DNA from 3 places in the Gelidimonas diazotrophica genome. Region 2 is predicted to be linked to each of the others. Evidence: predicted binding sites of a transcription regulator. Region 2 holds the regulator's gene; each other region holds the start of a gene.
The links. Region 2 encodes HrcA, which represses chaperone genes, less so after heat shock. Its sites were predicted from a motif close to TTAGCACTCNNNNNNNNNGAGTGCTAA; they were not measured.
Positions count from the first base shown of each region.

Region 1: a site for HrcA is predicted at 6,019-6,045, ahead of rpoH (RNA polymerase sigma factor RpoH). Genes of this name have one in related genera too.
Region 3: a site for HrcA is predicted at 3,435-3,461, ahead of groES (co-chaperone GroES). Genes of this name have one in related genera too.

Region 1 is NZ_CM146349.1:2,870,555-2,881,250, reverse strand. It holds gene KGFNPO_RS13375 (cytochrome c oxidase subunit 3) at 1-547, shown strand, start outside; gene KGFNPO_RS13370 (twin transmembrane helix small protein) at 706-906, opposite strand; gene KGFNPO_RS13365 (SURF1 family protein) at 988-1,701, shown strand; gene KGFNPO_RS13360 (SCO family protein) at 1,688-2,287, shown strand; gene KGFNPO_RS13355 (COX15/CtaA family protein) at 2,297-3,412, shown strand; gene cyoE (heme o synthase) at 3,423-4,307, shown strand; gene KGFNPO_RS13345 (SCO family protein) at 4,312-4,944, shown strand; gene rpoH (RNA polymerase sigma factor RpoH) at 5,039-5,953, opposite strand; gene ftsX (permease-like cell division protein FtsX) at 6,288-7,202, opposite strand; gene KGFNPO_RS13330 (cell division ATP-binding protein FtsE) at 7,199-7,870, opposite strand; gene ftsY (signal recognition particle-docking protein FtsY) at 7,946-9,022, opposite strand; gene KGFNPO_RS13320 (M16 family metallopeptidase) at 9,095-10,462, shown strand; gene KGFNPO_RS13315 (M16 family metallopeptidase) at 10,601-10,696, shown strand, end outside.
Region 2 is NZ_CM146349.1:2,520,198-2,530,893, forward strand. It holds gene dnaK (molecular chaperone DnaK) at 1-797, opposite strand, end outside; gene grpE (nucleotide exchange factor GrpE) at 896-1,462, opposite strand; gene hemH (ferrochelatase) at 1,688-2,794, opposite strand; gene recN (DNA repair protein RecN) at 2,975-4,621, opposite strand; gene KGFNPO_RS11730 (NAD kinase) at 4,696-5,589, opposite strand; gene KGFNPO_RS11735 (HAD family hydrolase) at 5,677-6,375, shown strand; gene hrcA (heat-inducible transcriptional repressor HrcA) at 6,473-7,492, shown strand; gene fur (ferric iron uptake transcriptional regulator) at 7,607-8,038, opposite strand; gene KGFNPO_RS11750 (outer membrane protein assembly factor BamE) at 8,232-8,837, shown strand; gene dapB (4-hydroxy-tetrahydrodipicolinate reductase) at 8,853-9,659, shown strand; gene KGFNPO_RS11760 (energy transducer TonB) at 9,707-10,507, shown strand; gene KGFNPO_RS11765 (MotA/TolQ/ExbB proton channel family protein) at 10,528-10,696, shown strand, end outside.
Region 3 is NZ_CM146349.1:393,861-404,556, reverse strand. It holds gene rplU (50S ribosomal protein L21) at 1-281, opposite strand, end outside; gene KGFNPO_RS01930 (polyprenyl synthetase family protein) at 747-1,676, shown strand; tRNA gene KGFNPO_RS01925 (tRNA-Pro) at 1,706-1,782, shown strand; gene KGFNPO_RS01920 (sodium-dependent transporter) at 1,892-3,259, opposite strand; gene groES (co-chaperone GroES) at 3,587-3,877, shown strand; gene groL (chaperonin GroEL) at 3,982-5,637, shown strand; gene KGFNPO_RS01905 (methionine ABC transporter ATP-binding protein) at 5,930-6,979, shown strand; gene KGFNPO_RS01900 (methionine ABC transporter permease) at 6,969-7,622, shown strand; gene KGFNPO_RS01895 (MetQ/NlpA family ABC transporter substrate-binding protein) at 7,660-8,460, shown strand; gene KGFNPO_RS01890 (enoyl-CoA hydratase) at 8,547-9,338, opposite strand; gene ylqF (ribosome biogenesis GTPase YlqF) at 9,458-10,387, opposite strand; gene KGFNPO_RS01880 (histone deacetylase family protein) at 10,445-10,696, opposite strand, start outside.

The sequences.
Region 1 (10,696 bases), 350 kb from region 2:
TTTCTATGCGCGCAGTATCTCGATGCCATGGCTCGGAGACTTGGATCACAAGCTTTTGTGGCCGGATTTTAGCGCCCACTGGGGTAATGCCGGTCCTGCCGGTACGGTCGAGCCATTCCAGACCATGGGTCCATTCCCGATTCCAACCATCAATACCGCATTGCTGCTGACATCAGGCGTGACGTTGACGATTGCGCACCATGCCATGCGTGCAGGTGCGCGCACCAAGACCGCTTTATGGCTTTTTGCGACAATATTGCTGGGGGCCACGTTCATTGGCTTCCAGGTTTATGAATACATGCATGCGTACAGCGAACTGAACCTGAAATTAACTTCAGGAATTTATGGCTCAACCTTCTTTTTGCTCACTGGCTTTCACGGCTTCCACGTCACGGTGGGCGCGATTATGCTGTCGGTTATCTTGTACCGTGTTCTGAAAGGGCACTTTACGCCGCAGCAGCATTTCGCATTTGAAGGTGCCGCCTGGTACTGGCATTTCGTGGATGTGGTCTGGCTTGGCCTGTATGTGGTGATTTACTGGTTGTAATTCCATTTCTAAATCAAACTTGCACTTTGTAGACTTCGTGCTCACGATTGATTTAGAACCGGAATAAAACCTTCTGGCTCAATACGGGCAGACAAAAAAGCCGCACTTCGGTGCGGCTTTTTTGCTGGAACAGGATTGCGATTGCCCCGGTCAGTTTTCTAGCGCAGCCCAGTGGGTTGTATCAGCCCGAAGTAATGCGCCGCCAGCAATAGCGCAAATAACGCGATCGAAAAACCGACCCGTAGTGCCAGTGCATTGACGGTTCGGTTGCTTTTTCCTTTGTCCTTCATCAAAAAAACCAGAGCGGATACGAGACTGGCAATAATCAGGATGAATCCGACTGCGATGATTATTTTCATGATGGGGCGTCACGTGCAAGAGTGTTTCGATTACGGTAAGCGCATTGCCAACAACGCGGCGTACGGGGAGGTGACATTGTAATGCCTAGTGTATTTCGCTTCAGACTGATTCCATTCGTTGCCACCTTATTGGTTATGGCGATAGGGATTACGGCCGGGCAGTGGCAAACCCGACGCGCGGCAGAAAAGACAGCGATCGAAGTAAAATTGGCGCAACGTGCGGCAGCGCCACACCTTGCCATTGATGCGCGGCCGCTCGGGATTACTGATGTGGAATACCGCACGGTGAGCGTCAAGGGAGAATTTCTCCCCAACTGGCCGGTCTATCTGGACAACCGTCCTTACCAAGGCGTCGCCGGTTTGTATGTTTTGATGCCGTTCAGGATTGACGGCTCCAGGATGCACGTATTGATTGCGCGTGGCTGGGTGCCGCGGGACCCGACTGACCGGAAAAAATTGCCGGTTATTCCGACGCCCGCGGGCATAATTACAGTGCAAGGCATGGCCCGGCGCAATCCGGGCAAATTATTGCAGCTTGGGCAGCAAGATGCGCTACGCCCGGGCGTCATTTTGCAAAATCTGGAGGTTGTCAGTTTTGCGCAAGCCAGCGGCTTGCAAATGCAGCCCTTCCTGCTGGAGCAAACGAGCGCGCTACCGGATGGCTTGAAGCGGGATTGGCCACTGCCGTCAATCGGCATAGACAGGCATCGGGGTTATGCATTTCAGTGGTTCGCGCTGACTGCGGTGGCATTTATATTCTTTGTAGTGACAGGATTTAGACGTGGAACAAAATAAACAACGGCGCGCTGGGCGCGGCAAATTATTCATGGTGCTGGCGGTCTGTGCCGCACCCTTGATCGTGTCCTATTTTACCTATTACGTGATTAAGCCATCCGGACGCACCAACTACGGTACTTTGCTGGACCCGAGAAATCATCCGATGCCGGTCCTTGCCAGTACCGCGCTGGATGGCTCCCAGCTTTCCTTGCAGGCTTACCAAGGCAAGTGGCTGATGGTGCAGGTCAATGACGCCGATTGTCAGGCTTCCTGCCAAAAGAGGCTTAACGATATGCGCCAGTTGCGTCTGGCGCAAGGCAAGGAAATGGATCGCATTGAACGCGTCTGGCTCATTACCGACGACAAGCCGCTCGAAACTATGCTGCTGCGCGAATACGACGGCATGCGCCATTTGCGTGTGCCATCGCAAGCCTTGCAAGCTTTAAAAGACTGGCTGCCGGCAGAGCAGGGTGGCGTTGTCTCAGATCATATCTACCTGATTGATCCGTTGGGCAATCTGATGATGCGCTATCCAAAAGATGCCGATCCGAACAAGATCAAGAAAGACCTGATCAAGCTGTTGAAAGCGTCAGCCGTTGGTTGATCCAAAATTATGCTGATGCAACTTGCCATCATGGGGCTGCTTGTGGCGCTGTTGCCGCTGACGCTGGTTTGGGTCTCGACTGACGCGAATAAATACCGCAAGCTGGCCTGGGTGAGCGTTTTCCTGACTTTCGATCTGATCATGTTCGGTGCCTTTACGCGCCTGACCGATTCCGGCTTGGGCTGCCCCGACTGGCCTGGCTGTTATGGCGAAGCTAATCCATTCCTGGCGCATGCCGATATTCATGCGGCCCAGACCTTGATGCCGGATGGTCCGGTGACCGTGTTGAAAGCCTGGATTGAAATGGTGCACCGCTATCTGGCGATGGGTGTTGGGGTACTGATCATTGCGCTAATGCTGATTGCCTGGCGCTTGTGGCTTCGTTCTGAACGTAATCCGGCGAGCGCTTTTCACCCGGGCTTGCCGACCTGGCTGCTGTTTTTTGTTTGCCTGCAGGGCGCGTTCGGTGCCTGGACGGTGACGTTGAAATTGCAACCGGTGATCGTGACCATCCATCTTTTGCTTGGCATGACGCTATTGGCCTTGTTGACCTGGCTGGCAGCGCGCCAAAGCGCGCCAGTTGTGCCAGACCCGCGTGCCGCGACGTTGCGTCTGCCAGCAATTGTTGCACTAGTGTTGCTATTCTTGCAGATCGCTCTGGGCGGCTGGGTCAGCACCAACTACGCCGCGCTCGCCTGCACCGATTTCCCGCTGTGCCATGGCGCGCTGATACCGCCGATGGATTTCGAGCATGGCTTCACGCTGTGGCGGCATCTTGGCAAGACTGCTGCCGGCGATTACCTGCCGTTTTCGGCTCTGACCGCGATCCACTGGATGCATCGCAACTTCGCATTTATAGTTATCGGCTGCATTGCCTGGGTTGGATATCGCGCTCTGCAGATTGCAGCCTTGCGCCAGATCGCACGCTGGCTGTTGATTGTTGTCGGCTTACAATTTGCGACAGGACTTTCGACCATATTCCTGAACTGGCCGCTAGCTATTGCTGTACTGCATAACGGCGGCGCCGCGCTGCTCGTACTGTTGCTGGTGATGCTAAACTACAAGGCAACCATCTCATCCCAAACCTTGCCTGGCGCAGCGCATATGCGGTCATCATCCTTTTAAATTCTGCCTAATGACAACCCTTATCGCTTCTCAAAACCGTCTGGCCCAATATCTAGCGCTGACCAAGCCGCGCGTCACACAACTGGCCGTATTTTGCGCGGTGATCGGCATGTTCCTGGCCACCCCGGATTTGCCGGACTGGAAAGTCGTCATCGCTGCCACTGCCGGCATCTGGTTGCTGGCAAGCGCGGCATTTGCGGTCAACTGCCTGGTGGAGCGTGAAATCGATTCGCGCATGGCACGCACTGCACGTCGCCCGACGGCCAACGGTGCTATCACGGTACCGCAAACGCTGGTTTTTTCCGGCGTTCTGGGCGGCATCGGCATGCTGGTTTTATACAACCTGGTCAACCCATTGACGATGTGGCTGACTTTCGCCACCTTCGTCGGCTATGCTGTGATTTACACCATTATCCTGAAGCCGGCGACACCGCAAAACATCGTCATCGGCGGCTTGTCCGGTGCGATGCCGCCTGCGCTCGGCTGGGCCGCGATAGCCAATGATGTGCCGATGCAGGCATGGTTGCTGGTGTTGATTATTTTCGTCTGGACGCCCCCGCATTTCTGGGCGCTTGCCATGTACCGGCGCGATGATTATGCAAAGTCGGGATTGCCCATGCTACCGATTACGCATGGCATGGAATTCACCGGTTTTCACGTCTGGTTGTATACAATTGTGTTGGTTGCCACCACCACTTTGCCCTATGCGGTGCGCATGAGCGGTTTGATTTATCTGTTTAGCGCGCTGATATTGGGCGCTATTTTTCTGTGGTACGCGTGGCAAATTTATCGCCATTACAATGACCTGCTGGCGCGTAAGACATTTGCTTATTCGATTATTTACCTGTCGCTGTTATTTGCAGCCCTGTTGGTCGATCACTATTTTCCATTTTGAATCCATGCGCTTAATTTCCGCCTCACGTACTCTGATTACTCTTTTTACTGCCACTCTGGCACTGACCGCCTGCGGCGACAAACCGCTGTCGGAACGCTTGCAGAGCCTGGTATCTGCTGACAAGGTTGCCTTCCAGAATACCGACATCACCGGGATCGATTACGCCAAGGATTTTGCGCTGACCGACCATCATGGCAAAGCTCGGACTCTGGCCGATTTCAAGGGTAAAGCCGTTGTGGTTTTCTTCGGTTACACCCAGTGCCCCGATGTCTGCCCGACCACCATGGCGGAAATGGCGAGTGTCATGCAAGAGTTGGGTCCGTTGTCGGACCGCGTGCAAGTGTTGTTTGTGTCGATTGACCCGGAGCGCGACACGCAAGCGTTGCTGGCGCAATATGTGCCGGCCTTCGATCCACGCTTTCTCGGCATGGTTGGCGACCAGGCTGCCACCGAAAAAATAGCCAAGGACTTCCGTATTTTTTATCAAAAAGCGCCGGGCAAGGAGCCAGGCAGCTACACGATGGACCATACCGCCGGTAGCTACGTGTTCGATCCGCAGGGCCGGATGCGCCTGTTCATCCGGCACGGACAAGGTGCGGCACCGATTGCCAGCGACTTGAAATTGCTGCTGAAATAATGCATGTTGAAATGATGACCGTCGCAACGAAAAAAAGCGCTCCGAAGAGCGCTTTTTTAACGTTGAAGCTGGGCCTTAAAGTAGGAGCCAGCGATCAGATATACGCCACCAGCGCACCCTTCATCTTTTTCAGTGCGACAGCTTCAATCTGGCGGATGCGCTCGGCAGAGACGCCGAATTCGTCGGCCAGCGTGTGCAGGGTGGCGCCAGAGCCATCGTCATTGGCAAGCCAGCGTGCTTCGACAATGCGACGCGAACGGGCGTCCAGCGTGCCCAGTGCCGTTTGCAGCCCTTCAGATTGCAGCCGGTCGGTTTGTTGCGCTTCCAGAACCTTGGTGGGCTCGGTAGTTTCCGAAGACAGATAGGCAATCGGCGCGAACTTGTCCTCGTCATCGTCGGTCTGTGGTTCGAGTGCAATATCGCGACCGGTCAGACGCGTTTCCATCTCGATGACTTCTTCGCGCTTGACATTCAAGGTTGCGGCTAGCGCATCGATCTGCTTCGGCGTCATCGCGCCCAGGCCTTCCTTGTGGCTGCGCAGATTGAAAAACAGCTTGCGTTGCGCCTTGGTAGTTGCAACCTTGACCAGCCGCCAGTTTTTCAGGATGTATTCATGCATTTCAGCCTTGATCCAGTGCATTGCATACGACACCAGCCGCACGCCTTGGTCGGGATCGAAGCGCTTGACCGCTTTCATCAAGCCGATATTGCCTTCCTGGATCAGGTCGGCGTGCGGCAGGCCGTAGCCCAGATAGCCGCGTGCAATCGATACCACAAGGCGCAAATGCGACAGCACCATATCCTGCGCTGCAGCCAGATCGTTTTGCTCGCGCAGACGGCGCGCCAGCGACATTTCTTCTTCGTGGCTTAACATAGGCAGGCGATTGACTGCCGAGATGTAAGCGTCGATATTGCCCAAGCTACCCGAAAATCCCAGCGCGAGTGCATTATTGCTATTGGCAACCAACGCTGGCGCGACAGACTGAGATTGAGTGGTTGGTACTTTCATTTTTCTCCTCACATTACTGATGGTGAAATTGCTTTGCGGCATGCCAAACAAGTTCTTTTGATATCTTAGCACTCTCTATAGGAGAGTGCTAAATTGGGTTTTAGTTGCATCGAGTGTCAATCTTTATTGCCAGTCAAACAGGTAATTACACAGTTAGAAAGTATAGAGACGAATTAGTTCTACTAATTGCGCAGCATCAAGATTTTATGGTCGGATTACGCTCCGTAAAAAAATCTCATAAATTATAAAAAGCGGAGTATATCGTTTTTATCTGCTTTTTCCGCAATGATATAAAACATCTTAAAAAATACATCATCCAGTATATTTTAAAGTGCTAAGGAAGTTGCGCCAAATGCCTGCGTACCGACAGGGTGGCTCCGAACAGGCCCAGCGCGGCGCTGATCGCCAGCAGCGACAGCGTGGTGGATAGATCCAGCGCAGTAAGGCGGAACTCCGATGCGTAGAGCCGGGCAAATTCTGTAATCGCTACGTTGAGCGGTTGCAGCGCCAGCGCCACCGCGCCCAGCGCCACCGCGCCGGCGCATACGCCGAGCAGTGCGCCGGTATAGTAAAACGGCCGATGAATGAAGGCGTCGGTGGCGCCGAGCAGGCGCGAGACCGCGATTTCTTCGCGTTGCGTCAGCACTTGCAGGCGCACTGTATTGAACACCACTGCCATCACCACCACGCCCAGCGTCACCGCCAGCAGCAGCAGGGCTAGCCGCATTATTTGCAGCATTGCTGCCAGCCGCTTGACCCAGTCCGAATCAACTTGCACCGTCTCGACGCCCGGCAACGCTTTCAGGCGCTCGGCCAGCGCATCGACTGCGCTAGCATCGGTATTCGACAGCCGGATGATGTAGGCGTCCGGCAATGGATTCTGGCCCAGTGTGGCCAGCGCATCGGCCAATCCGGTTTTTTCTTTGAGTGCGTCCAGCGCTTGCTCGCGCGGGACGAATTCGATCCGGGACTTTTTGCTGGTCGGCGGCAGCGTGTTGCGGATGCCGGATGCCAGTGCGCGCGCCTGTTCGGCCGGCGTGTTGGCCGCCAGAAAAAGACTGATTTCAGGTTCCACCGCCAGTTGCTGCGTGACCGGACGAATGTTTTCGAGCAAGGTCAGACCGGCGATCGGCAAGGCTAGCGCAATCGCCACCGCCAGCACGTTGAAGGCGAAACTGCCGGGTGTCCTGATAAGTTTGCGCAGCGCGTCAGTCAAGGCGAAACGATGTTCCCGCAGCCAGATTTTCATGCTGTTTCCTTGCGCCAGGTCTCGATTAATTGACCTTGGCGCAGGTAAATTACGCGTGTGGCGCTATCGAGAAATTGTTCATCGTGGGTCGAAATCAGGCAGGTCACGCCGGCGCTGTGAAACGCCTTGAGCGCTTCGAGCACCTGGTTGGCGCTGTCGCGGTCGAGGTTGGCGGTCGGCTCGTCGGCCAGAATCAGTTGTGGCCGGTTGACGATTGCGCGCGCGATCGCCGCACGTTGTTGTTCGCCACCGGACAGTGCTTGCGGCTCCGATTTGGCCCGGTCCAGCAGCCCGACCTTGTCCAGCGCCGCTAGTGCGCGCTTCTCGGCTTCTGCCGAAGATGCGCCGGTGACGATCAGCGGCAGCATCACGTTGGCCAGCACATGGCGGTCTTGCAGTAGTCGTTGTTGCTGAAAAATCAAGCCCAGATTGCGACGCAGATAAGGCAGTCCGGCGCGTTTAAGCTTGCCGATATCCTGGCCGTTGAGCGTGACCTGGCCGCTGCTCGGGCGCTCAATGGCGGCAAGCAGTTTGAGCAGGGTGGATTTGCCGGCCCCGGATGGGCCGGCCAAAAATACCAGTTCGCCTTTGGTGACTGTCAGGGTGATGTCGCTAAGTGCGGTGACGTCGTGCGCATAGCGTTTGGAAACGTGCTGGAACGCGATCATGGTTGTGCGCAGTGCCTGCTTGGGTGTTATTCGGAACTTACTTCGAATTTGCTTAGGATGTGATTCAGACAACGCTCAATCGAATATCGCATCGACGAATTCGCGGGCATCGAACGGTTGCAAGTCTTCAATCTTTTCGCCCACGCCGATGAAGTAAATCGGGATCGGGCGGTTTCTTGCCACCGCGGCGATGATGCCGCCCTTGGCGGTGCCGTCCAGCTTGGTCACCACCAAGCCGGTCAGGCCCAGCGCGTCGTCGAAAGCCTTGACCTGAGTCAGCGCGTTCTGGCCGGTATTGCCGTCGATCACCAGCAATATTTCGTGCGGTGCGCCCTCGCATCCCTTGCCGATCACCCGCTTGATTTTCTTCAGTTCTTCCATCAGATGCAACTGGGTTGGCAGCCGTCCGGCGGTATCGATCATCACCACATTGACGCTGCGTGCGCGTGCCGATTGCACCGCATCGAATGCGATGGCGGCCGGGTCGCCGGATTCTTGCGAAATCACGCTGACATTGTTGCGCTCGCCCCAGACTGCCAATTGCTCGCGTGCGGCGGCGCGGAAAGTATCGCCGGCGGCCAGCAACACCGACTGGCCGTGGGCCTGTAAATGCTTGGCCAATTTGCCGATGGTAGTGGTCTTGCCGGCCCCGTTGACGCCGGCGATCATCATCACCAACGGCTGATGGCGGCCGAGTTCGAACGGTTTTTGCAGCGGCGTCAGCATCTCGATCAAGAGCGCCCGCAAAGCAGTCTTGACCTGCGCGGCCTCGGTGAGTTTTTCGGTTTTGACTTTCTTTTTCAGCGCGTTAAGCAGGAACTGGGTCGCTTCCATGCCGGCGTCGGCCATCAGCAGCGCCGCTTCCAGTTCTTCATACAGGTCGTCGTTGATTTTGGCGCCGACGAACAGCATTGTCAGGTTGTTGGAGGTTTTCGACAGGCCGGATTTCAGGCGGGCCAACCAGGTGCGTTTTGCTTCCGGCTCGGTAGCTGACGCTATCGCTGGCACTGCAGCCAAACTGGCGCTAGCGACTGGCTCCGGTTCTAGCCTTGGTGCAGGCGGCGGCAATGTCTGCTCCCGGAGTTCAGCTACCGGCGGCACCTGGGGTATAGCGGCCTCGGGTTTTGGTTTTTTCTTGAAGAAACTAAACATGGGAATGGGGGTCTGTAGCGATGGAACATGCAAGGAGATACAATCAACCGCATTCTAACAGAGCAGACAACTATGAAATTTCGACTTCTTGTTTCAGCCGGGCTGCTGGCGCTGGCGCCAGTTTTCGCACTGGCACAGCCGGCGCAGGAATTCATGCTGAAAAACGGCATGAAAATCATCGTCAAGGAAGATCATCGGGCCCCGACCGCGGCGCAGATGGTGTGGTACAAAATCGGCGCGATGGATGAGTTCAATGGCACCACCGGTGTCGCGCACGCGCTGGAACACATGATGTTCAAGGGCACCAAAACCCTCAAGCCGGGCGAATTCAGCGAGCGAGTGGCGGCTTTGGGCGGGCGCGAAAATGCTTTCACCAGCAAGGATTACACTGCGTATTTCCAGCAAATCGGAAAGTCGAAGCTGGAAGCAGTGATGGCGCTGGAAGCCGACCGCATGGCTAATCTGGTGTTCGACAAGAAAGAGTTTGCGCAGGAAATCAGGGTCGTAATGGAAGAGCGCCGCCTGCGCACCGACGATCAGGCGATGGCGCTGGTGGGTGAAGCCCTGGACGCCGCAGCTTTCGTGGCGCATCCGTATCACCATCCGATTGTCGGCTGGATGGACGATTTGCAGCAGATGACGGTGCAGGACGCCAAAGCCTGGCATGACCGCTGGTATGCGCCGAATAATGCGACGCTGGTGGTCGCAGGCGATGTCGATGCGGCCAAAGTGGTCAAGCTGGCCGAAAAATATTTCGGCAAAATCCCCGCCAAGGTATTACCGGTACGCAAGCCGCAACTAGAACCGCTGCAACGCGGCATCAAGCGCGTGACCGTCAAGGCGCCGGCCGAAAATCCTTTCGTGGTGCTGGCCTTCAAGGTGCCGACCTTGCGCGATGTGGAAAAAGATGACGATGTGCATGCGCTCGATGTGCTGTCGGCGGTGCTCGACGGCTACGACAATGCGCGGCTGAATGCGCAGTTGGTACGTGCCGACAAGGTCGCCAACGCAGTCGGCGCCGGCTATTTCAGCAATGCCCGCGGCCCGGTACTGTTTACGCTGGAAGGTACGCCGAGCGCAGGCACCACCACGGTACAACTGGAAGCGCGCTTGCGCGCCGAAGTCGAGCGCATCGGCCGCGAAGGCGTGCCCGAAGCGGAACTCAAACGGGTCAAGACGCAACTGATTGCCGGCCAGATCTACAAACGCGATTCGGTGTTCGGACAGGCGATGGAAATCGGCATGATGGAAATGACCGGCGTGTCGTACAAGCAGATCGACCGCATCATCGAAAAACTGCGGGCGGTCACTTCGCAACAAGTGCAGGCGGTCGCACAACGCTATTTCATTGATGATGCGCTGACGGTGGCCACGCTGGAGCCGCTGCCGCTGTCGGAAAAACCGGCGCAGGCCACCGAAGTGAAGGGGCTGCGGCACTGACGTGCTAGCCCTGCAATAGACACGCATTGCTAAACGTCAGCCCGGATGGCATCGAGAAACTCACTGTGGCTGCAGTCTGCCCAGGATCGAAATGGTGCTTGCCGCGCACACTCCAACATGCAAAAAATTGAGAAAAATATGAAACGCATTTTATTTCCGATATGGGTCGCCATCAGTTTCGTGATTGGCACTGTTCCTGCCTACGCTGCGCTGCAAATCCAGAACTGGACGCTG
Region 2 (10,696 bases):
GAAGCCTTGATGCGCTGCAATGCAATTGGATCTTTTTTCAGATCGAGGCCGTTGATCTTCTTGAACTCGTCGATGATGTAATCGATGATGCGCTGATCGAAATCTTCGCCGCCCAGGAATGTATCGCCATTGGTGGATAGCACTTCAAACTGTTTTTCGCCATCGACATCGGCGATTTCGATAATTGAGACGTCAAACGTGCCGCCGCCCAAGTCGTACACGGCAATCTTGCGATCGCCCTTTTCTGTTTTGTCCAGACCGAACGCCAGCGCTGCCGCAGTCGGTTCGTTGATGATGCGCTTGACATCCAGACCGGCAATGCGTCCGGCGTCTTTAGTTGCCTGACGCTGCGAATCATTGAAGTACGCTGGCACCGTGATGACGGCTTCGGTAACTTCTTCGCCGAGGTAATCTTCAGCGGTTTTTTTCATCTTGCGCAAGACTTCGGCGGAGATTTGTGGTGGCGCCAGCTTCTTGCCGCGCGTGGCGATCCAGGCGTCGCCGTTGTCTGCCTTGATAATCGAAAAAGGCATCAGGCCGATGTCTTTTTGTACTTCTTTCTCGTCAAACTTACGGCCAATCAAACGCTTGACGGCGAACAGGGTATTAGTGGGATTCGTGACTGCTTGGCGCTTGGCCGAAGCGCCAACCAGAATCTCGCCGTCTTCCTGATACGCAATGATGGACGGCGTGGTGCGCGTACCTTCGGAGTTCTCGATTACTTTCGGTTTGCCGTTTTCCATAACGGAAACGCACGAGTTGGTTGTACCCAAGTCAATACCGATAATTTTGGCCATGATGTTTCCCTTTTAAGCTGAATGACTGAAATCTGATGAATGCAACTATGTGGTGAAAAACGCCATTTTCAAGCATTTTTGACCACTATTTTGATTGATTATTTGCCTTGCGATACCGTTACCAGCGCGGGGCGCAGCAAGCGGTCGGAAATCATATAACCTTTTTGCAACACGGTAACTATGGTGTTGGCTTCTTGCTCGGCCGGCACCATCGATATGGCTTGATGGCGAGCCGGATCGAGTTTGTCGCCCGGCTTTGGCGATACTTCAGTCAACTTGTTTTTCTCGAACGCGGTGGCAAGTTGTTTCAGTGTCATTTCGACACCTTCCTTGAGCGAGGCGACCGATGGCGTTTCGATTGCCAGCGCCATTTCCAGGCTATCTCTGACTGGCACCAGCAACTCGGCAAAAGCTTCAATGGCGAATTTGTGCGCCTTGCTGACGTCTTCCTGCGCGCGACGGCGAATATTTTCGGCCTCCGCCTTGGCGCGTAAAAACGCATCCTGCATCTCGGCAATTTTGGCTTGCGCCGCTACAAGTTGTTGCTGCTGCTCCAGCGCCGCATCGCCGGCAACTTGCTCGCCACCTGCTGCTGATGTTTCCTCCCCTGCTTGTAAAGGTTCCAACGTATCCATTTTTTCTGTTTGTTTCTCTGCGTTTTGCATCCAAAGCCTCCGACGATCAATAACGTAATTTCAACACCCGAAATAAATGGGGCTATCCGGATCAGATTCAAGGGGCGCTGCAGTCCGCGAAAGGCATGAAAATAATGCAAGCTTCCGTGCCTTGTCGCGGACCATGTGCAATATCAGTTGGTATATGGAGTATGCATAAAAACACATGTTATTCCGCATGTATCTAAAGCAACTTGAAAAATACTGTCATTTTTACTATGAAATTGCACCCAAACGTTTCGATTCTGCACGGGAAATCGCAGCGGCGGCCTGTTGCGCATCGGGTGACGCTGCAGTGCTCCCGGTAGGCCAGCCGCTGGCATGCTGCAAGACGATATCGGCCAGCGCATCCACCCATACCGCGGACTCGTTGAGGCAGGCAATATAGTTGAATTCGTCTCCGCCGGCGGCCAGAAAGTCGCGGCGCGCTTCGATTGCTATTTCTTCCAGCGTTTCCAGGCAATCGCTGGTGAAGCCGGGGCACATCAGGTCAACTCGCTTGACGCCTTTTTTTGCCAGCTTTTGCAACGTTGGCGCGGTGTACGGTTGCAGCCATTCCGCTTTGCCGAAACGTGACTGGAAGGTGACCAGATATTGCTCTTGCGTCAACCCCAGCGCTTGCGCCAGCAGGCGTGCGGTTTTGTGGCATTCGCAATGGTAAGGGTCGCCCAAACTCAGGGTGCGCTTCGGCACACCGTGAAAGCTCATCACCAGTTGGTCCGGGCGGCCGTTGATCTGCCAATGCGCCAGCACCGATTGTTTCAGGGCGTTGATATAGCCGGGATAGTCGTGATAATGCTTGATCAGGCGCAGTTCCGGAATGTTGCGCACCTTGCGGTAATACGCAAATACCGCGTCGAAAACGGATGCCGTGGTGGTGGCTGAATATTGCGGATAAGCGGGCAAGACCAGGATGCGCTCGCAGCCATCCAGCTTCAACTTGTCGAGTACCGCTGGCAGCGAAGGATTGCCGTAACTCATCGCATACGCCACTTGCACTTGGTGACCGCGCTGGCCCAAAGTGCCTTGCAACAATTTGGCCTGCTTTTCGGTGTGAACCTTCAGCGGCGAGCCTTCCTTGGTCCAGATGGTCGCGTACTTGGCCGCCGATTTGCCGGCGCGCAGCGGCAGGATGATGCCATTGAGAATGCACCACCAGACTATTTTTGGAATTTCGACTACGCGGCTGTCCGACAGGAATTGCTTCAGGTAAGGCCGCACCGCAGCAGCGGTCGGCGCCTCGGGCGTACCGAGGTTTACCAGCACGACGGCGGTTTTAGGCAGCGTGCCGTGCGTGTAGGGCGGTTCTGATTGAAAAGACATGTCGGATGATTTCTGGTGATGGGTTGAACGAATAATGTGCGTAGGATGGGTGAAACTCATCACTTATCAAGTCTGCAAGATGGGTTGCACCCATTCTACTTTTAAAATAACGGGGGTATTTTTTAATACCGCAATCAATCATTGCGGAAAACAAGTGTTTTTATCACATACTAGGCGCAGTTAAAGTGCCAGCAATTCCCGCGCATGCTTGCGGGTGGTGGCGGTAATTTCAATCCCGCCCAGCATGCGGGCGATTTCTTCTATGCGATCTTTTGCTTCGAGTGCATTGATGCGGGAAAGTGTCCTGCCGTCCTGATTCGCCTTGCTGACCTCGAAATGCTGATTGGCTTGGCTGGCGACTTGCGGCAAGTGCGTCACGCACAACACCTGCCGGTCCTGGCCCAGGCGTTTCAACAGACGGCCAACCACTTCGGCCACGCCGCCGCCGATGCCGCTATCGACTTCATCGAAAATCAGCGTCGGCGTCAAAGTGGCGCTGGAAGTGATGACCGAAATCGCCAGCGAGATGCGCGCCAGTTCACCGCCTGACGCGACTTTGGCTAAAGGGCGCGGCGCAGTGCCGGCATGGCCTGCCACCAGAAACTCCACCTGTTCCAGCCCATAAGCGGCTGGCTCGCAGGGGTTCAATCCCACCACGAAGCGCCCGCCGGCCATGCTCAAATCCTGCATCGCGGCAGTCACCGCATCCCCCAGTATCTTGGTGGCTTTGCTGCGGGCTTTGGACAATTTTTGCGCCACTTGCAAGTATGCAGCCTTGATTTTTTCTTCCTGCGCCCGCAGCGCATCGAGGTCGCTGGCGTCCGCCAACTGCTTCAATTGCACCGACAGCGATACGAATTCGCCCGGCAAGTCTTCCGGCGCGACGCGGAATTTGCGGGCGCTGGAATGCAGCGCTTCGAGCCGCGCATCGACTTCGCGCAGGCGATTCGGGTCCAGCTCAACCCGGCTCAGGTAATCGTTGAGCGCGGACACCGCTTCCTGCAATTGAATACGGGCCGGTTCCAGCAATTCCAGCACCGGTTTCAGCGTGCCGTCGATGTCGGCCAGTTTGCCCAGTTTCTGGTTCAGGCTGGAGAGTTGCGACAGAATCGGGTGGTCGGATTCGGAAATCGCGTCCAGCGCTTCCTGCGCGCCTTCGATCAGGCTGGCGGCATGCGACAGACGGCTGTGTTCGGTGCTGACTTCGTCCCATTCGCCCGGTTTGGCGGCGAGTTTTTCCAGTTCGCCCACCTGCCATTCCAGCCGCTCGCGCTCCAGCAGCACGTTTTTGGCGTCTTTTTCATAGGTTTCGCGCTGTTTGGCAATGCCGCGCCAGTCTTTGTAGGCCGCAGCCACTTCCCGCGCCTGCGTCAGCAAACCGGCTTGGCTGTCGAGCAGAACGCGCTGCGCGTCGGGTTTCAGCAGGGACTGGTGGGCGTGCTGGCCGTGAATATCGACCAGCATTTCACCGATTCCGCGCAATTGGGAGGCGGTGGCGGCGATGCCGTTGATGAAGGCCTTGGAGCGCCCGGCGTTGTCGATCACGCGGCGCAGCAACACCGCGCCCTCTTCACTCTGGAATTCGTTGGCGTCCAGCCAGGCGACCGTTTGCCCATTGACCGCGAACTCGGCGCTGATATCCGCCTTGGACGCGCCTTCGCGCACCACGCTGGCGTCGCCGCGTCCGCCCAAAGCCAGCGCCAAAGCATCAATCAGAATCGATTTACCGGCACCTGTCTCGCCGGTAAATACCGAAAAACCGGAGGAAAATTCCAGCTCGATCGAATCGACAATCACGAAATCACGGATGGAAAGTGTACGTAGCATGGTGAGACCTGAAGAATGTAAGACTGGCTGCTGCATTGGCGTGAAAACCGCAATTTAACGCAATTCAGCGCAATTTAAGTTAACTGCCCTTCGGCCGACGGATATTCGTTCCAGTGCAACTTCTCGCGCAGGGTATCGTAATAATTCCAGCCTTGCGGATGCATGAAGGTGATGCGGTGCGCGGAACGCTTGATATGGATACGGTCGTGCAGCAATATGCTGGCAAACGACTGCATGTCGAAGTTGACGCTGGTATCGCGGCCGCTGACGACTTCGATCATGATTTCACTTGAATCGGGCACCACGATCGGACGATTCGACAACGCGTGCGGAGCAATTGGCACCAATACGACGCCGCCCAGGCTGGGATGCAGCAATGGCCCGCCGGCCGACAGCGAATACGCGGTCGAACCGGTCGGCGTGGAAACGATCAAGCCATCGGAGCGCTGGTTGTACATGAAGTGACCATCGACCTCGACCCGCAACTCGACCATGCCGGCGCCGGCCCCGCGCGACACCACCACATCGTTGAATGCCAGGGCGGAAAAGATATTTTCACCATCGCGCATCACACAACCTTCCAGCAGGCTGCGAAATTCCGTCTCGTAATTTCCTGCCAGCATGTCAGCCAACACCGGCAGCATGCCATCGATCGGAATATCGGCCATGAAGCCCAGCCGCCCCTGATTGATCCCAATCATCGGCACGTCATAGGGCGCCAACTGACGTGCGATGCCGAGCATGGTGCCGTCACCGCCGACCACAATCGCAACATTGGCATGCTGGCCGATTTGTGTCGGCGTCATTGCTTCGAAACCGGCCAATTCAATATCGCGCGCGGTTTCTGCTTCCAGCACCACGGTATACCCTGCGTCATCGAAAAAATGGGCAATCTGGGACAGCGATTGCGCGATGCCGGGAGCTTGGGGCTTGCCTATAACAGCGATTGTTTTTGGCGCTAAAGGCATATTGAGTTGGGCTGGAGAAGGGAGGACGAGGTTCACAGATTAGAACATAATTCAGCCATCTCTTGAAGAATGTGAAAGTTAACGACGTTGAACACTCCAATCAAAGCTGTGCTGTTCGACCTCGATGACACCCTGTGGCCAATTGTTCCAGTGCTAGAACAGGCTGAAAAAGTGTTACACGGGTGGCTGCTCGCGCACGCGCCGGCAGTGGCCGAGCGCTATTCGATCGACCTGTTGCGCACCCGGCGGCAAGCGCTGATGCAGACTGAGCCGCGTTACCAGATCGACCTCTGGGGCTTGCGCCATGCAACACTTTGCGAGGCATTCCGCCAGGTAGGCGCAGATGTTGCTCTGGTGGATCATGCGATGGTGTTTTTTTCCACTGCCCGCAATGCGGTCACGCCCTTTGCGGATGTGGTGCCGGGGCTGACCAAGCTCAATACGCGGCTGGCGGTAGGTTCGATCTCGAACGGTTTTGCCGACTTGCAAGCTATCGGCATCGCCCACCATTTCCAGGCCTCGATTGCAGCGCACCGTTTCGGTCGCGCCAAACCCGATCCGCAGATTTTTCATGCGGCCTGCGCAGCCCTCGAAATCCAGCCGCAGCAAGCGGTGTATGTCGGCGACGACCTGATGCTGGATGTGCAGGGTGCGCAAAATGCGGGAATGCATGGCGTCTGGATGAACCGTTTTGAGCGCAGTCTGCCCGAACAGTGCCGTCCGGACGCGGTCTGCACCACTCTGCACGAACTCGACCGCTGGCTGATTGACGCGATGGGCGCATAATATTGCTGGTGGCAACTTGTGAGTTGTATCCGTTGTTCCGATGTCGCTGTTCCAATCCCTGTTTCCATCCATATATCAACTTGCTTCCTATAAACCTATGCAATTCGATATTCGCGCACAAACTCTGCTCAAGGCCCTGGTCGAACGCTATATCGCCGACGGCCAGCCAATCGGCTCGCGTGCCTTGTCGAAACTGTCGGGGCTGGATTTGTCGCCGGCCACCATCCGCAACGTCATGTCAGACCTGGAGGAGATGGGCTTCATCGCCAGCCCGCACACCTCGGCCGGCCGGGTGCCAACGCCGCGCGGCTACCGGGTTTTCGTCGACACCCTATTGACGTTGCAAGCCTTTGACGAAGCCGCGGTCGAGTCCCGGATGCAAACTACGCTGTCCAGAAAATCGCCGCAGAAAATCATTGCCAATGCCGCCCAGGTGCTGTCTTCCCTGTCGCAATTCGCCGGCGTGGTGCTGACGCAGCGGCATGAATCGGTGTTTCAGCAGATCGAATTTTTGCGCCTGTCCGATAAACGGGTGCTGCTAGTCATCGTCAGCCCGAGCGGCGATGTGCAGAACCGCCTGCTACTGACGGACGTTGATTACACGCCGGCGCAATTGGTGCAGGCCGCCAATTACATCAATCAAAATTACGGTGGACTGAGCTTCGACGAAGTGCGCGGGCGGCTGCAAAACGAATTACGCAGCCTGCGCGACGACATGACGCGCCTGATGCAGGCCGCGGTGGAAGCCGGCAGCGAAGCGATGGCGGATGACAGCGAAGATATGGTGATCGCGGGCGAGCGTAACCTGCTGCGCGTAAGCGATCTGGCCGCCAACATGAATTCGCTGCGCAAACTGTTCGACATGTTCGAGCAGAAAACCAGCCTGATGCAATTGCTCAATATTTCCAGCAAGGCCACCGGGGTCCAGATTTTCATTGGTGGCGAATCGCAACTGATGCCGATGGATGACACCAGCATCGTCACCGCGCCCTATGAAGTCAACGGCCGCGTCGTTGGCACATTAGGCGTAATCGGGCCGACCCGCATGGCGTATGAGCGCGTGATACCGATGGTGAATATCACGGCCAAGCTGCTGTCGCATGCGTTGAGTCATTAACATTAAGTCATTAAGTTACGCACGTTGCATTGAAGATTTGAAGCACAGTAGGATGGGTGAAACCCATCGCATATCGAACTTACAAGATGGGTTTCACCCATCCTACGCACTGCATTACTTGGTGCGATGCGGGCAATCGGTCTTGATGCAATTGCTGTACAGCGCCAGCGCATGCTCGGAGATATGAAAACCGCGTTCAGCAGCAATTTTTTGCTGACGTTTCTCGATTTCTTCATCGTAGAACTCTTCCACCCGGCCGCAGTCCAAACACACCAAATGGTCGTGATGCGATCCTTGGTTGAGTTCGAATATGGCTTTGCCGGTCTCGAAGTGGTTGCGATTGAGCAACCCAGCCTGTTCAAATTGTGTCAGGACTCTATACACAGTAGCCAGACCGACATCCATATTTTCAGTCAGCAATATCTTGTATACATCTTCGGCCGTCAGGTGGCGCACTGCACTATTCTGAAAAATATCGAGAATTTTCAGACGCGGCAAGGTTGCCTTGAGCCCGCTGGCTTTTAAATCACTGGGGTTTTTGTTCATGGTTGTCGTAAAACTAAATCCGGTTTGAAACCCCGTCCCTTGGAACGGTACGAAAGTTGAAATCATAACGTGGACTGACAATGCATGCATCCGATATGCAGGGCCGCGATGAGTTAACCAGCCGCTTCAGGTAAGATTCGGGCAGTTCTGTTTTATCATTATGTGTTTTAGCACAATTGAATTGAGATACCTTATGCGATTGCTGCACCCCCACTTCACCCGCGCCCCATCTTCCCTTGCCTTGCTGCTGATCGGCAGTTTGTGCTTGGTGCTAGCAGGATGCGCCTCCAAGAATCCACTGATGGATGATGCGCCTGCGGCCAAGGCAAAGACAACGGATGCAGCCCCGGCCAAAACCGCTGCGGCGGAACCGCTTGACGCCGCCACCGGCACCCGAACCAGCGGCCCGACCGGGATGGCGCGTGTATTGGGCGCTTTCTCGCCCTACAAGATCGATATTCAGCAGGGCAATTTCGTCTCGAAAGAAATGATCTCCCAACTCAAGGAAGGCATGACGCACGATCAGGTGCGCTTCGTGCTGGGGACACCGATGTTGAGCGATATTTTTCACGACGACCGCTGGTATTACCCATTTCGCATGCAAAAAGGCAACGGCGAAGTCACCGCCAGCCGCGTGACGGTGTACTTCAAAAATGATCTGGTGGAACGCTTTGAAGGTGGCGATTTGCCTACCGAAGAGGATTATCTGTCGCGCATAGCGGGCAACCCGCCAAAAGACAAAGCGCCCGAAGCCGCTGCACCCAAAGCCGCTCCCACCAGCGCCGCTGCCCCAAAATAATTACCCGAAAATCGCATGAACCAAATGAAAATCGCCGTCGCCGGCGCATCCGGCCGCATGGGCCGGATGCTGATTGAAGCCATCCACAACGCAGTTGACGCCACCCTAACCGGTGCGCTGGACATCGCGCAAGCGCCTGACATTGGCACCGATGCCAGCGCTTTTCTGGGCGCACAGCAAGGCGTATTAATCGAATCCGATCTGGCCAAGGGCTTGGCCGGCGCGGAATACCTGATTGACTTCACCCGCCCGGAAGGCACGCTCAAGCATCTGGAATACTGCGCTGCACACGACATCAAGATGATTATCGGGACTACCGGTTTCGATGAAGCCGGCAAGGCCGCGATTCTTGCCGCGTCGAAGAAAATCGCCATCATGTCCGCGCCCAACATGAGCGTCGGCGTCAACGTGACGATGAAGTTGCTCGAAATGGCCGCTAAAAGTTTTGCCGAAGGCTACGATATCGAAATCATCGAAGCGCATCACCGCCACAAGGTGGATGCGCCGTCCGGCACTGCGCTGAAGATGGGCGAAGTCATCGCCAGCGCGCTCGGCCGCAATCTCGATGAATGCGCGGTATATGCGCGCGAAGGCGTCACCGGCCCCCGCGACCCGTCCTCGATCGGCTTCGCCACCATTCGCGGCGGCGATATCGTCGGCGACCATACGGTGCTGTTTGCCGGCATTGGCGAGCGCATCGAAATCAGCCACAAATCGTCCAGCCGTGTGACCTATGCGCACGGATCGTTGCGGGCGGCGCGTTTTCTGGCCGATAAATCCACCGGTCTGTACGACATGCAGGACGTGCTCGGACTGCGCTAGGCTTGCATCCGCATGCCGGTTTGGCCGATGACTTCCGTTGAACTTCAATGACTACCGGCAAAAATCCACAGCGCGCCACGATTGTCGCGCTGCTCGGGACCATAGCGCTGCATCTCGCACTGATTGCAGCGGCGGCGATCTGGCTGACACCACCAGCTAAACCGGATCAGCGCGATCCAATTCTAATAGTCGCCCTGCACGCCCCGGCTTTAGCTGCATCGCCCGCGGCAGCCGTAGCTTCCGCCGCAGCCGCCAGCAAGCCGAAAGCAACACCGCAAGCCAAAAACAGCGCGCCACCGAAACGGCCAAAATCCGTGCCAAAAATTGTGCCGCAACAAAAGGCGCAGCCCCGACGACCGACTGCTGCACAGGTTCCAGACAATTTGAACCAGTCGCGGATATTGGCCGCGCCTTCCGCACCACCGCAGCCGCAGTCGCAACAACAAAGCGCTCCGTCCGAGTCGTCTTCAACGCAAAATTCCACGCCAAACGCGCCGCCGGCAGCCGCTCCTGAAGCGCCGCCGATTACTGCCAAAACCGGCGTTGCCAGTGTTGCCAGCGTCACCAGTATGACGATTCCCGCCGCCTATGCGGCCCGCAATCGCAAGCCCGATTACCCGCTGATGTCGCGCCGATACAATGAGCAAGGCACCGTTGTACTGCGCGTACTGGTCAATGCCGGCGGCACTGCCGGTGCCGTGCACATCAAGCAATCCAGCGGTTATCCGCTGCTCGATCAGTCCGCGCTTGCGGCGGCACGAGACTGGCGCTTCGCCGCTGCCACACAAGACGGAAAACCCGTTTCCCAGTGGTATGAAATTTCCATTCCCTATACACTGCGGGATTAATCTATCTTGACTCAAAAACCATGAATCAAACCCTCGGGCTTGCCCACTATTGGTCGCAAGGCGATGCTATTAGCCACGCGGCCGCCTATGTCTTGTTGCTGATGTCGATTAGCAGCTGGTATTACATCCTGTCCAAAGCGTGGAGCGCATGGCGCGTCCGCAAGGCCGCTTCAGCGCTCCCAGGTTTCT
Region 3 (10,696 bases), 1.7 Mb from region 2:
GTGTAATTTTGACGATGGCCTTGATGTTTCTGGTAATGCTTACGACGACGCATCTTGAAAATCTTGACCTTATCGTGACGCCCTTGCGCCACTACCGTAACCAGCACCGTTGCACCTTCAACCAGCGGAGCACCAAATTTAATGGTGTCACCTGAGCCCACTGCGAGCACTTGATCTAGGGTGATTTCGGAGCCAATGTCTGCAAGTATCTGTTCTACTTTAAATTTTTCACCAGCAACAACTTTATATTGTTTGCCACCGGTTTTTATGACCGCATACATGTGGAACCTCATCGAATAATTGAATAAACTTTCTTTTCCGAAACATGCAAAAAACACTTGCCTAATACGGAAAACCGCAAATTATACATGGACTTGCGATGACGGTCAAAATTTGCACCGGCCGATTGCCACAATAATGTTGCGGGCACTCCAAACTTGCTTTGTACAATTCCGGCTATTTAGAATACCTGTGCATGTATTTTGAAAGTCGCTTGAAATGCATGCGGATACACTGGCAAATTAACGATACTCCGTATATTATTTCTCGCTGCCAGCAGCATCCGGAAAGCCGTTGCTGCTGCGCGACAATAATCCCGAGTACGCCGGGCCACTGAACCGGATCACATCGCAACGATATTGTCATCGTATAATTCCCGCAATTGATGATTTTTCACAGGCGCCACCTTGTCTACCGCAACCGACCTCACCGCCCACAGCAACTCGATACCATCCATCAGCGCCGACATGGACGCCGTCAACCGCGTGATCCGCACGCGCCTGCATTCCGATGTCCCGCTCATCAACCAGATTGCGCAGTACATCATCGGCGCCGGCGGCAAGCGCATCCGCCCGCAACTGGTCTTGCTGGTCGCTAATGCCTACGGCTATACCGGCACGCACCACCACGAACTCGCTGCCGTGGTCGAACTAATCCACACCGCCACCTTGCTGCACGACGATGTGGTGGATGAATCCTCGATGCGGCGCGGGCGCAAAACTGCCAATGCGCTATTCGGCAATGCGGCCTCTGTATTAGTAGGCGACTTCCTGCATTCGCGTGCTTTCCAGATGATGGTCGCAATCGACGATATTCAGGTCATGCGCATTCTGGCCGATGCCACCAACGTGCTGGCCGAGGGTGAAGTACTGCAATTGCTTAATATGCATGATTCGGACCTGACAGAAGAGCGCTATTTGCAGGTCATTCGTTCCAAGACGGCCAAATTATTCGAGGCGGCAGCGCAACTCGGGGCGCGCGTCGCTGGCACTTCAGAAGACGCCATTGAAGCCGCTGCCGAATACGGCCGCTGCCTCGGTACCGCCTTCCAGTTGATCGACGACGTGCTGGACTACTCCGGCAACGCTGCCGAAATCGGCAAGAATGTCGGCGACGACCTGCGCGAAGGCAAGCCGACGCTACCGTTAATTTATCTGATGCAACATGGCACGCCGACACAACGCGAACTGGTGCGCGCCTGCATCGAAAACGGCGATGAGCAGCATTTTGACCAAATACTGGCGGCCATCACTACCTCCGGCGCACTCGACTACACCACCAGTCAGGCGCAGCAGGCCGCCGGCAGAGCGGCAGCGGCTGTGACGCACTTGCCTGATAATCGATTCAAGGATTCCTTGCTAGAATTGTGCAGCTTTGCAGTCAAACGCAATCACTGAAATAGCAAAGATTGCGCCTGCATCGCAGTCGGGGTGTAGCTTAGTCCGGTAGAGCGCTACGTTCGGGACGTAGAGGCCGGAGGTTCGAATCCTCTCACCCCGACCAGGATTCGCCCTATAAGCAAAAATCTAGCGCCATTTTTCTTCCCTAAAAAAATCACGCGTCGCACATTCCGTGTCACTCGACATGTTCGCGGGCTCCCGCCAAAAAACAACTAGAAAATACCCAACCCTTTGAGCATCACGACCAGGATCAGCAGCGGCGAGACATAACGCAGCAGGAAGAAAACAGTGCGCACTAATCTTTGGTTATGCAACTGACCACGATTGGAAAGCGCCTGACTGAACTTGTCAAAGCCCCAAAACCAGCCGACAAAGATGGCGATGGCGATGCCACCTGCCGGCAGGATGATGTTGGATGAGAGAAAGTCAAACAAATCAAACATGTTGTGGCCGAACGGCTTGAAGTCGGCCAGCAGGCTGTTGGTCAGTGCCGCGCCTGACGCCGGCAACGCCAGTAGCGCAAGAGTCAGCAGGGTCGCTTTCGAGCGCGACAAGCTAAAACGCTCGTGAAGAATAACCACCGGCACTTCCAGCAAAGAAAGCATGGCGCCGGTTGCCGCTACGGCAGTCAGAACGAAGAAAACCACCATCAGAATTTGCCCCATCGGAATCTGGGAAAACACCGCTGGAATGGTAATGAATACCAGTGCCGGCCCCGCTGCCGGCGTGAAGCCAAAGGTAAATACCGCAGGGAAAATTGCAATGCCGGCCAGCATCGAGACGCACAGATCGGCACTCATCACACGAAAAGTCGTCACCGGTATATTCTGATCGTCGCGGAAATAGCTGCCATAGGTCATCATGGTTCCCATCCCAATCGACAGCTTGAAAAACGCCAGTCCCATTGCTGTGAGTACTACGGAAGTCGTGATTTTGCTGAAGTCGGGATTGAACAGGAATGCCAGACCTTCAGTGGCCTTGTCCAAGGACAGGCTGACCGCGCAGAGCAATAACAACAACAGAAAGAGCAGCGGCATCAGCCTCTTGGTCAGCGCTTCAATGCCTTTGGTCACGCCCAGCAGCAGAATGCCGCCCATGAGAGACAGCACGCCCCACTGCCAGAACACCGATTGCCAGGGATCGCTGATCAGCGCGCCAAAGGCAGCCTCGGTTATGTTCCGGTCGCTACTCAGGATGGAGCCGCCGATTGCCTTGAACACATAGGCGAAGACCCAGGCCACCACTTCGGAATAGAAAGACAGAATCAGGAAGGCGGCCAGCATGCCAAAAGCGCCGATCAGCCACCAGGGTTGCCCCTTGGATGCCAGCGTTTGCAAGGCGGTAATCGGATTTGCCTTGGCTTGACGCCCCAGGGTAATCTCGGCAATCATCACCGGCAGCCCGATAAACAGGGTCGCCAGCAAGTAGACCAGCAAGAAGCCTGCGCCGCCATTGGCGCCAGTCAGATAGGGAAATTTCCAGATATTGCCCAGACCGACAGCAGAACCGAGGGTGGCTGCCAGCACACCAAAACTGGAAGTGAAGCCGTCCCGCTTCACGCTGTAACTGCGTTGCCCCATGACATTTCTTCTTCCATTGCTGACGCCTGGATGGCGAAAGGGCCGGATTGTAGCACTTTGCCGGCACTAGAAAATCAGGTATGCGAAAGGACAAACAGGAGGAAAAGTGGATCAGAAAGATAATTTACAACTGTTATTTTTGACGTCTTGAAAAAGCCGATAAGCCCCCATATAATTAGCACTCGCTAGGGGAGAGTGCTAACAAGTTCTCCTGGCCTTAAAATTTTGCGGCAAAGCCTGTTTCCAGTACAAGGCTGCGCAGTAAGAATGCTTTGTGGCAGAAATGCCGCAAAAAAACAACAACCTATTGAATACTAAGGAGTTTTTATGAATCTTCGTCCTTTGCATGACCGCGTTATCGTAAAACGTCTGGATCAGGAAACAAAAACAGCATCCGGCATCGTTCTGCCTGAAACAGCTGCTGAAAAACCGGATCAAGGTGAAATTCTGGCAATAGGCAACGGCAAAATTCTGGAAAACGGTTCAGTTCGTGCCTTGGCTGTAAAAGTCGGCGATCGCGTTTTGTTCGGCAAATACTCTGGCCAGACGGTCAAGGTTGACGGCGACGAATTGCTGGTCATGCGCGAAGAAGACATCATGGCTGTCGTTGAAAAGTAATCAACACACCATCCGTCAGGCATCAATCATTTAGTCACATCACATTCTCAGGCTGGCAAGCTTTCAAGCAGTGCCCGCCCCGAAAATCAGTTTAGGAGATTCACATGGCAGCTAAAGACGTAGTATTTGGCGATTCAGCCCGTTCCAAGATGGTCGAAGGCGTCAACATTCTCGCCAACGCAGTTAAAGTTACCCTGGGCCCTAAAGGCCGCAACGTCGTAATCGAACGCTCATACGGCGCGCCAACCATCACCAAAGATGGTGTATCGGTAGCCAAGGAAATCGAACTCAAAGACAAGCTCATGAACATGGGCGCGCAGATGGTAAAAGAAGTTGCATCCCGCACCAGCGACAACGCTGGCGACGGTACAACTACTGCAACCGTATTGACCCAGGCCATCGTGCGCGAAGGCATGAAGTACGTTGCTGCCGGCATGAACCCAATGGACTTGAAGCGCGGTATCGACAAGGCAGTTGCAGCAACTATCGTTGAACTGGCAAAAATCGCCAAGCCATGCACCACTACCAAAGAAATCGCCCAAGTCGGTTCGATCTCTGCCAACAGCGATGCATCCATCGGCGAGCGTATCGCTGAAGCGATGGACAAGGTCGGCAAAGAAGGCGTGATCACTGTTGAAGACGGCAAATCCTTGAACGACGAACTCGATATCGTTGAAGGTATGCAGTTTGACCGTGGCTATCTGTCACCGTATTTCATCAACAATCCGGAAAAACAAGTTGTATTGCTGGAAGATCCATTCATCCTGCTGTGCGACAAGAAAATCTCCAACATCCGCGACCTGCTGCCGATTCTGGAACAAGTCGCCAAGGCTGGCCGTCCACTGCTGATCATCGCAGAAGACGTCGAAGGCGAAGCGCTGGCAACTCTGGTGGTCAACAACATTCGCGGCATCCTGAAAACCTGCGCAGTTAAAGCGCCAGGCTTCGGTGATCGTCGCAAAGCAATGCTGGAAGACATCGCAATCCTGACCGGTGGTCAAGTTGTTGCTGAAGAAGTTGGCATGACACTGGAAAAAGTTACGCTGGAAGAATTGGGCCAAGCCAAGCGGATAGAAATCGGCAAGGAAAACACCATCGTTATCGACGGTGCGGGCCAGCATGCTGCAATCGAAGCACGCGTCAAGCAAGTACGCGTACAAATCGAAGAAGCGACTTCCGACTACGACCGTGAAAAGCTGCAAGAACGCGTTGCCAAATTGGCAGGCGGTGTTGCTGTGATCAAGGTTGGCGCTGCTACCGAAGTCGAAATGAAAGAGAAAAAAGCCCGCGTTGAAGATGCATTGCACGCAACTCGTGCTGCAGTCGAAGAAGGCATTGTTCCTGGCGGCGGTGTTGCACTGTTGCGCGCTCGCGCCAACATCAAGGTCACTGGTGACAATCCTGACCAGGAAGCTGGCATCAAGATCGTTATGCGCGCAATGGAAGAACCGCTGCGCATGATCGTCCAAAACGCCGGCGAAGAAGCTTCGGTTGTAGTTGCTAAGGTATTGGCTGGCACAGGTAACTTCGGTTACAACGCGGCTAACGGTACTTACGGCGACATGGTTGAAATGGGCGTGCTGGATCCAGCAAAGGTAACCCGTTCAGCTCTGCAAAACGCAGCGTCGATCGCTTCCCTGATGTTGACTACAGACTGCATGATCGCTGAGTCGGCTGATGACAAAGCAGCTGGCGGCATGCCTGATATGGGCGGCATGGGTGGTATGGGCGGCATGGGTGGTATGGGCGGCATGATGTAATAACCGTTTTCGGTTATTAGATACAAGCAGATACAAGCAAGCTAAACTGCTGCTAACGAAAAAACCCGCTCGGCGCAAACCGAGCGGGTTTTTTCATGGGGTAGCAAGGCGCGATTCCAATCCGGATGCGGGATAGCGAAATATACCGAAAAGTAATATCGACATACAATACAAATCGTTTCGCTTATAAAGCGGCTCCCGTAGAATTACTCCCTTGAGAAAAAATACAGCGACAGAGTGTCGATCACGATACAGTCTGTCGCTTTTTTATTTGCAGAAATACACGATTCAGATGATAGAACTACAAGCAATCCACCAGCGCTTCAAAGGCGCAAGCGGCGACGTCGATGCGGTACGCGACGTCAGCCTGTCGATTCGCAAAGGCGAGATTTTCGGCATCATCGGCCGCAGCGGCGCCGGCAAAAGCTCGCTGGTGCGCACCATTAACTTGTTGAACCGTCCGACCTCGGGCCGGGTGTTGGTCGATGGCCGCGACCTGACTAGCCTGGATGCAAAAGAATTACGCACTGCACGGCATGACATCGGCATGATTTTTCAGCATTTCAATTTGCTGACGTCGCGCACCGTGTACGACAACGTCGCCCTGCCGCTGGAACTGGCCGGCCTGTCAAAAGCCGAAATCCATAAAAAAGTCATGCCGCTATTGGAACTGGTGGGCCTGACCGAATTGAAACAGCGCTATCCGGCCCATATCAGCGGCGGCCAAAAGCAGCGCGTCGGCATTGCGCGCGCGCTGGCGAATGACCCGACCATATTATTGTCGGACGAAGCCACCTCGGCGCTGGACCCGGAAACCACCCGCGCCATCCTTGAACTACTGCGCCGCATCAACCGCGAGCTTGGCCTGACGATTGTGCTTATCACGCACCAGATGGAAGTCATCAAGGTCATCTGCGACCGCGTCGCCGTGATGGAAGCCGGACAAATCATCGAACAAGGCGCAGTCATCGACGTTTTTCGCGAACCCAAACATGACGTCACCAAAGCCTTGATCGGCGATGTGATTGCACAGGAATTGCCAGAAGGCGTGCTGCAGCGGGTACGCGCCAAGCTGGCGCAAACCCAGGCCGGCAGCGGCCAGGATCATTTGTTCCGGTTTGCATTTTCCGGCGCCAGCGTGGACCAGCCGCTGCTGTCGGAAGCGATTCGCCGCTACGGCATGGATTTCACCATCCTGCACGGTCAGATCGACGAGATCCAGGGCCAGGCATTCGGCTCGCTGGCGGTACTGGCCAGCGGCGCTGCAGACGATATCACTGCAGCAATAACCTACCTGCGCGCGCAAGGTGTAATCGTTGAGGAGTTAAATCATGTCATCTGAATTGTTCGATTTATTCATTTCTTCCTTTGGCGAAACGCTGGTGATGGTCGCGGTTTCCGGAATTCTGGGAGCGCTGCTCGGTGTGCCGCTCGGCATCGCGCTGCACCTGACCGACCGCAAGGGCATATTGCCCAATCCGATTTTCAATCGCGTGGCTGGGTTGCTGGTCAACGCGGTGCGTTCGACGCCGTTCATCATTTTGCTGGTGGCGGTGATTCCGCTGACGCGCTTTTTCGTCGGCTCTTCGATCGGCACTGCAGCGGCGATTGTGCCGCTGACGCTGGCATCGGCGCCCTTTGTCGCCCGCCTGGTGGAAACCGCGCTGCGCGAAGTCGATCCCGGCCTGATCGAGGCGGCGCAGGCGATGGGCGCCACCACCTCCCAAATCGTCTTCAAGGTGCTGGTGCCGGAAGCGTTTGCCGGCATCGTGGCCGGTCTGACCATCACCTTCATCAGCCTGGTCGGTTATTCGGCAATGGCTGGGGCGATTGGCGGCGGCGGCCTGGGCGACCTCGGGATTCGCTACGGCTATCAACGCTTCCTGCCGGAGGTAATGCTGGCAGTGGTGCTGATTTTGATCGTATTCGTACAAATTGTGCAATCGCTGGGCGACCTGCTGGTGCGCCGGCTGAGTCATCGTTAGTTTTTTTAATACCGTCTTAATATCCAAAAGGAACATCATGCAACGTCGTCATATCTTAAAATTTTTTAGCGGGCTAAGTCTGCTTGCCAGCATCGCCATCGCGCCGGCACAGGCACAGGACAAACCGATCAAGATCGGCGTAACCGGCGGCCCACACGCGGAGATCATGGAAGTCGTGAAGAAAATCGCCGCAAAAGATGGCTTGAAAATTCAAGTCGTCGAGTTCAGCGATTACATTCAACCGAACGCCGCGCTGGCTTCCGGCGATCTCGATGCCAACAGCTTTCAGCACCTGCCTTACCTGGAAGCGCAAATCAAGGATCGCGGCTACAAGTTCGCCAATGTCGGCTATACCATCACCGAACCGATGGGCGTGTACTCGAAAAACGTGAAATCGCTGGCCAACCTGAAACCGGGTGCCCGGGTTGGCGTACCGAACGATCCTACCAATGGCGGCCGCGCGTTGTTGCTGCTGCAAGCGCAGGGATTGTTCAAGCTGAAAGCCAGTGCCGGCCTGAGCGCGACCCCGCTCGATATCGCCAGTAATCCGAAAAAAATCAAGATTGTCGAACTCGATGCAGCGCAATTGCCGCGCTCGCTGGCCGACCTCGACGCGGCCGTCATCAACGGCAATTATGCCGAACAGGCCGGGCTAAACCCGGGCACTGACTCCATTGCCATCGAAGGCCCGAAAGGCCCGTACGCCAACGTGATCGCAGTGCGCGATCAAGACAAGGCCAAGCCGTGGGTGGCGAAGCTGCTCAAGGCGTACCACAGCCCGGAAGTCAAACAGTTCGTGCTGAAGCAATACAAGAACTCGGTCATCGTGTCCTGGTAAATCAGGACGAGTAAGCACGCAATAAAAAACGGGAGAGATGCAATATCTCTCCCGTTTTTTTATTGCATCTGGGTTGTTCACCATCCTCACCACTGCGGCGCGCGTTTTTCGATGAACGCTTGCACCCCTTCCAGTGCCGCTGCATCCATCATGTTGCAAGCCATGGTTTGGCCGGCCAACTGATACGCGGCATCAATTCCCATTTCCAATTGCTGGTAAAACAGTTGCTTGCCCATCGCGACCGCGACTGCGGGTTTGCTCAGGATGCTGGCAGTCAGCGCGGCGACTTCGGCATCGAGCTGTTCCGGTGCCGCCACCCGATTGACCAGGCCGCGCGCCATTGCGGTCTGGGCGTCGATGAAGTCACCGGTCAGCAGCATTTCCATGGCCTGCTTGCGCGAGACGTTGCGCGACAGTGCAACCGATGGCGTGGCGCAAAACAGGCCGAAATTGATGCCCGACACCGCGAACCGGGCCGTGCTGGAAGCCACCGCCAGATCGCACATGGCGACCAACTGGCAGCCGGCTGCGGTAGCGATGCCCTGCACCCGCGCAATCACCGGTTGCGGCATTTGCTGGATGGTCAGCATCAGCTTGCTGCATTGCGTGAACAGGGTTTGGTAATAAGCCAGTTCGGGCGTGGCGCGCATCTGTTTGAGGTCGTGTCCGGCGCAGAACGCGCGGCCTTCGGCCGCCAGCACCACCACCCGCACGGTGGCGTCTTGGGCAACCGCATCCAGTTCGGCCTGCAGTGCGTCCATCATCTGTTCCGATAGCGCATTGAATTGCGCCGCACGGTTCAAGGTCAGGGTAGCAATGCCGCCGCTGCGGCTGTGCAATACCATCGGAAGCGCTTGATCTGTTGCTGACTGGTCCATTTTGTCTCCGTCTTTATTATGTTGATGTATTTATATACTATTCCGCGTATTATTCAATACCGCAATGAATACATGCGGGGAAAGCATGGTTTTTAGCCATACTCCCACGTTATATTTAATTACTTTGGCTCTTCTTCGATATCCTCAGGCGGCATTATCTGCTGCGACAAGCCCAGCAACACTGGCGGCACATAGCTCGCGAGCAACGCGGCGCGGCTGTCTGGCGTCTCCAGGCTGATGCGGCCCAGCGCGCCGGTACGGTAATCCTGCAGCAGGGTATTGGCGGCTTTTTCGAAATCCCAGTCGCCGCCTTTCAGGCGGTAACCGCGCCGCAGCGCAACGCCTTCGACTACGCTGACCGCATCCATGCCTTCGGTTTTCATGTTGTAACGGGTTGCCAACAATTGCGGATAGCGCTGCAGCAGAATCTCGGCCAGGAAAGTGGCGATTTCTTCCTCGATCAAGGCGTTGACGCCGATCGCGTGGCTGGCGGCCAGCATCAGGCCGTCGGTCGGATGGGCGATTTTCGGCCACAACAAGCCGGGCGTATCGATCAGGATCATGTTCTTGTTCAGGTACAAGCGCTGTTGCACCTTGGTCACCGCCGGCTCGTCGCCAACCTTGGCCACGCGTCTTTTGAGCAAGGCGTTCATCAGTGTCGATTTGCCGACGTTCGGGATGCCCATGATCATCATCCGCAGCGCCTTGGTCGGCACGCCGCGATGCGGCGCCTGCTCCAGGCATAAGGCGGGGATTTTCAAGACATCGGACGGTTTTTTGCAGGACAGCGCAACCGCGCGCACGTTTTTCTGGCTGTTGTAAAAAGCCAGCCAGGCTTGCGTTGCTACCGGGTCGGCCAGATCGCTCTTGTTCAGGATTTTCAGGCAAGGGCGCTGCCGGAACAGGCGCAACTCTTCGACCATCGGATTGCAACTGGCTTGCGGGATGCGGGCATCGAGCACTTCGATGACCAGATCGGTAGCTTCCATGGTTTCCGCAGCTTTCTTGCGGGCGGCGTTCATGTGGCCGGGGAACCATTGTATCGACATGCGGAATCAATTCTTGCGGGATAAAACGCTATTGTACGGAGTTGTGGCGCGCACCATCTAAAATCCGTCCAGCCCGGCCAGCACCTGCAAATGCGCGACCACGCTGCGCCCCAGCGCAGACAGGTTGTAACCGCCTTCGAGGCAACTGACGATGCGCCCGCCTGCATGCAGTCTGGCGACATCCATGACCTGTTGGGTAATCCATGCGAAATCGGCTTCGACCAGATCCATCTGACCAATATCATCTTCCCGGTGGGCATCGAAACCAGCCGAAATAAAGATCATTTGCGGCCGGTATGCGTGCAGCGC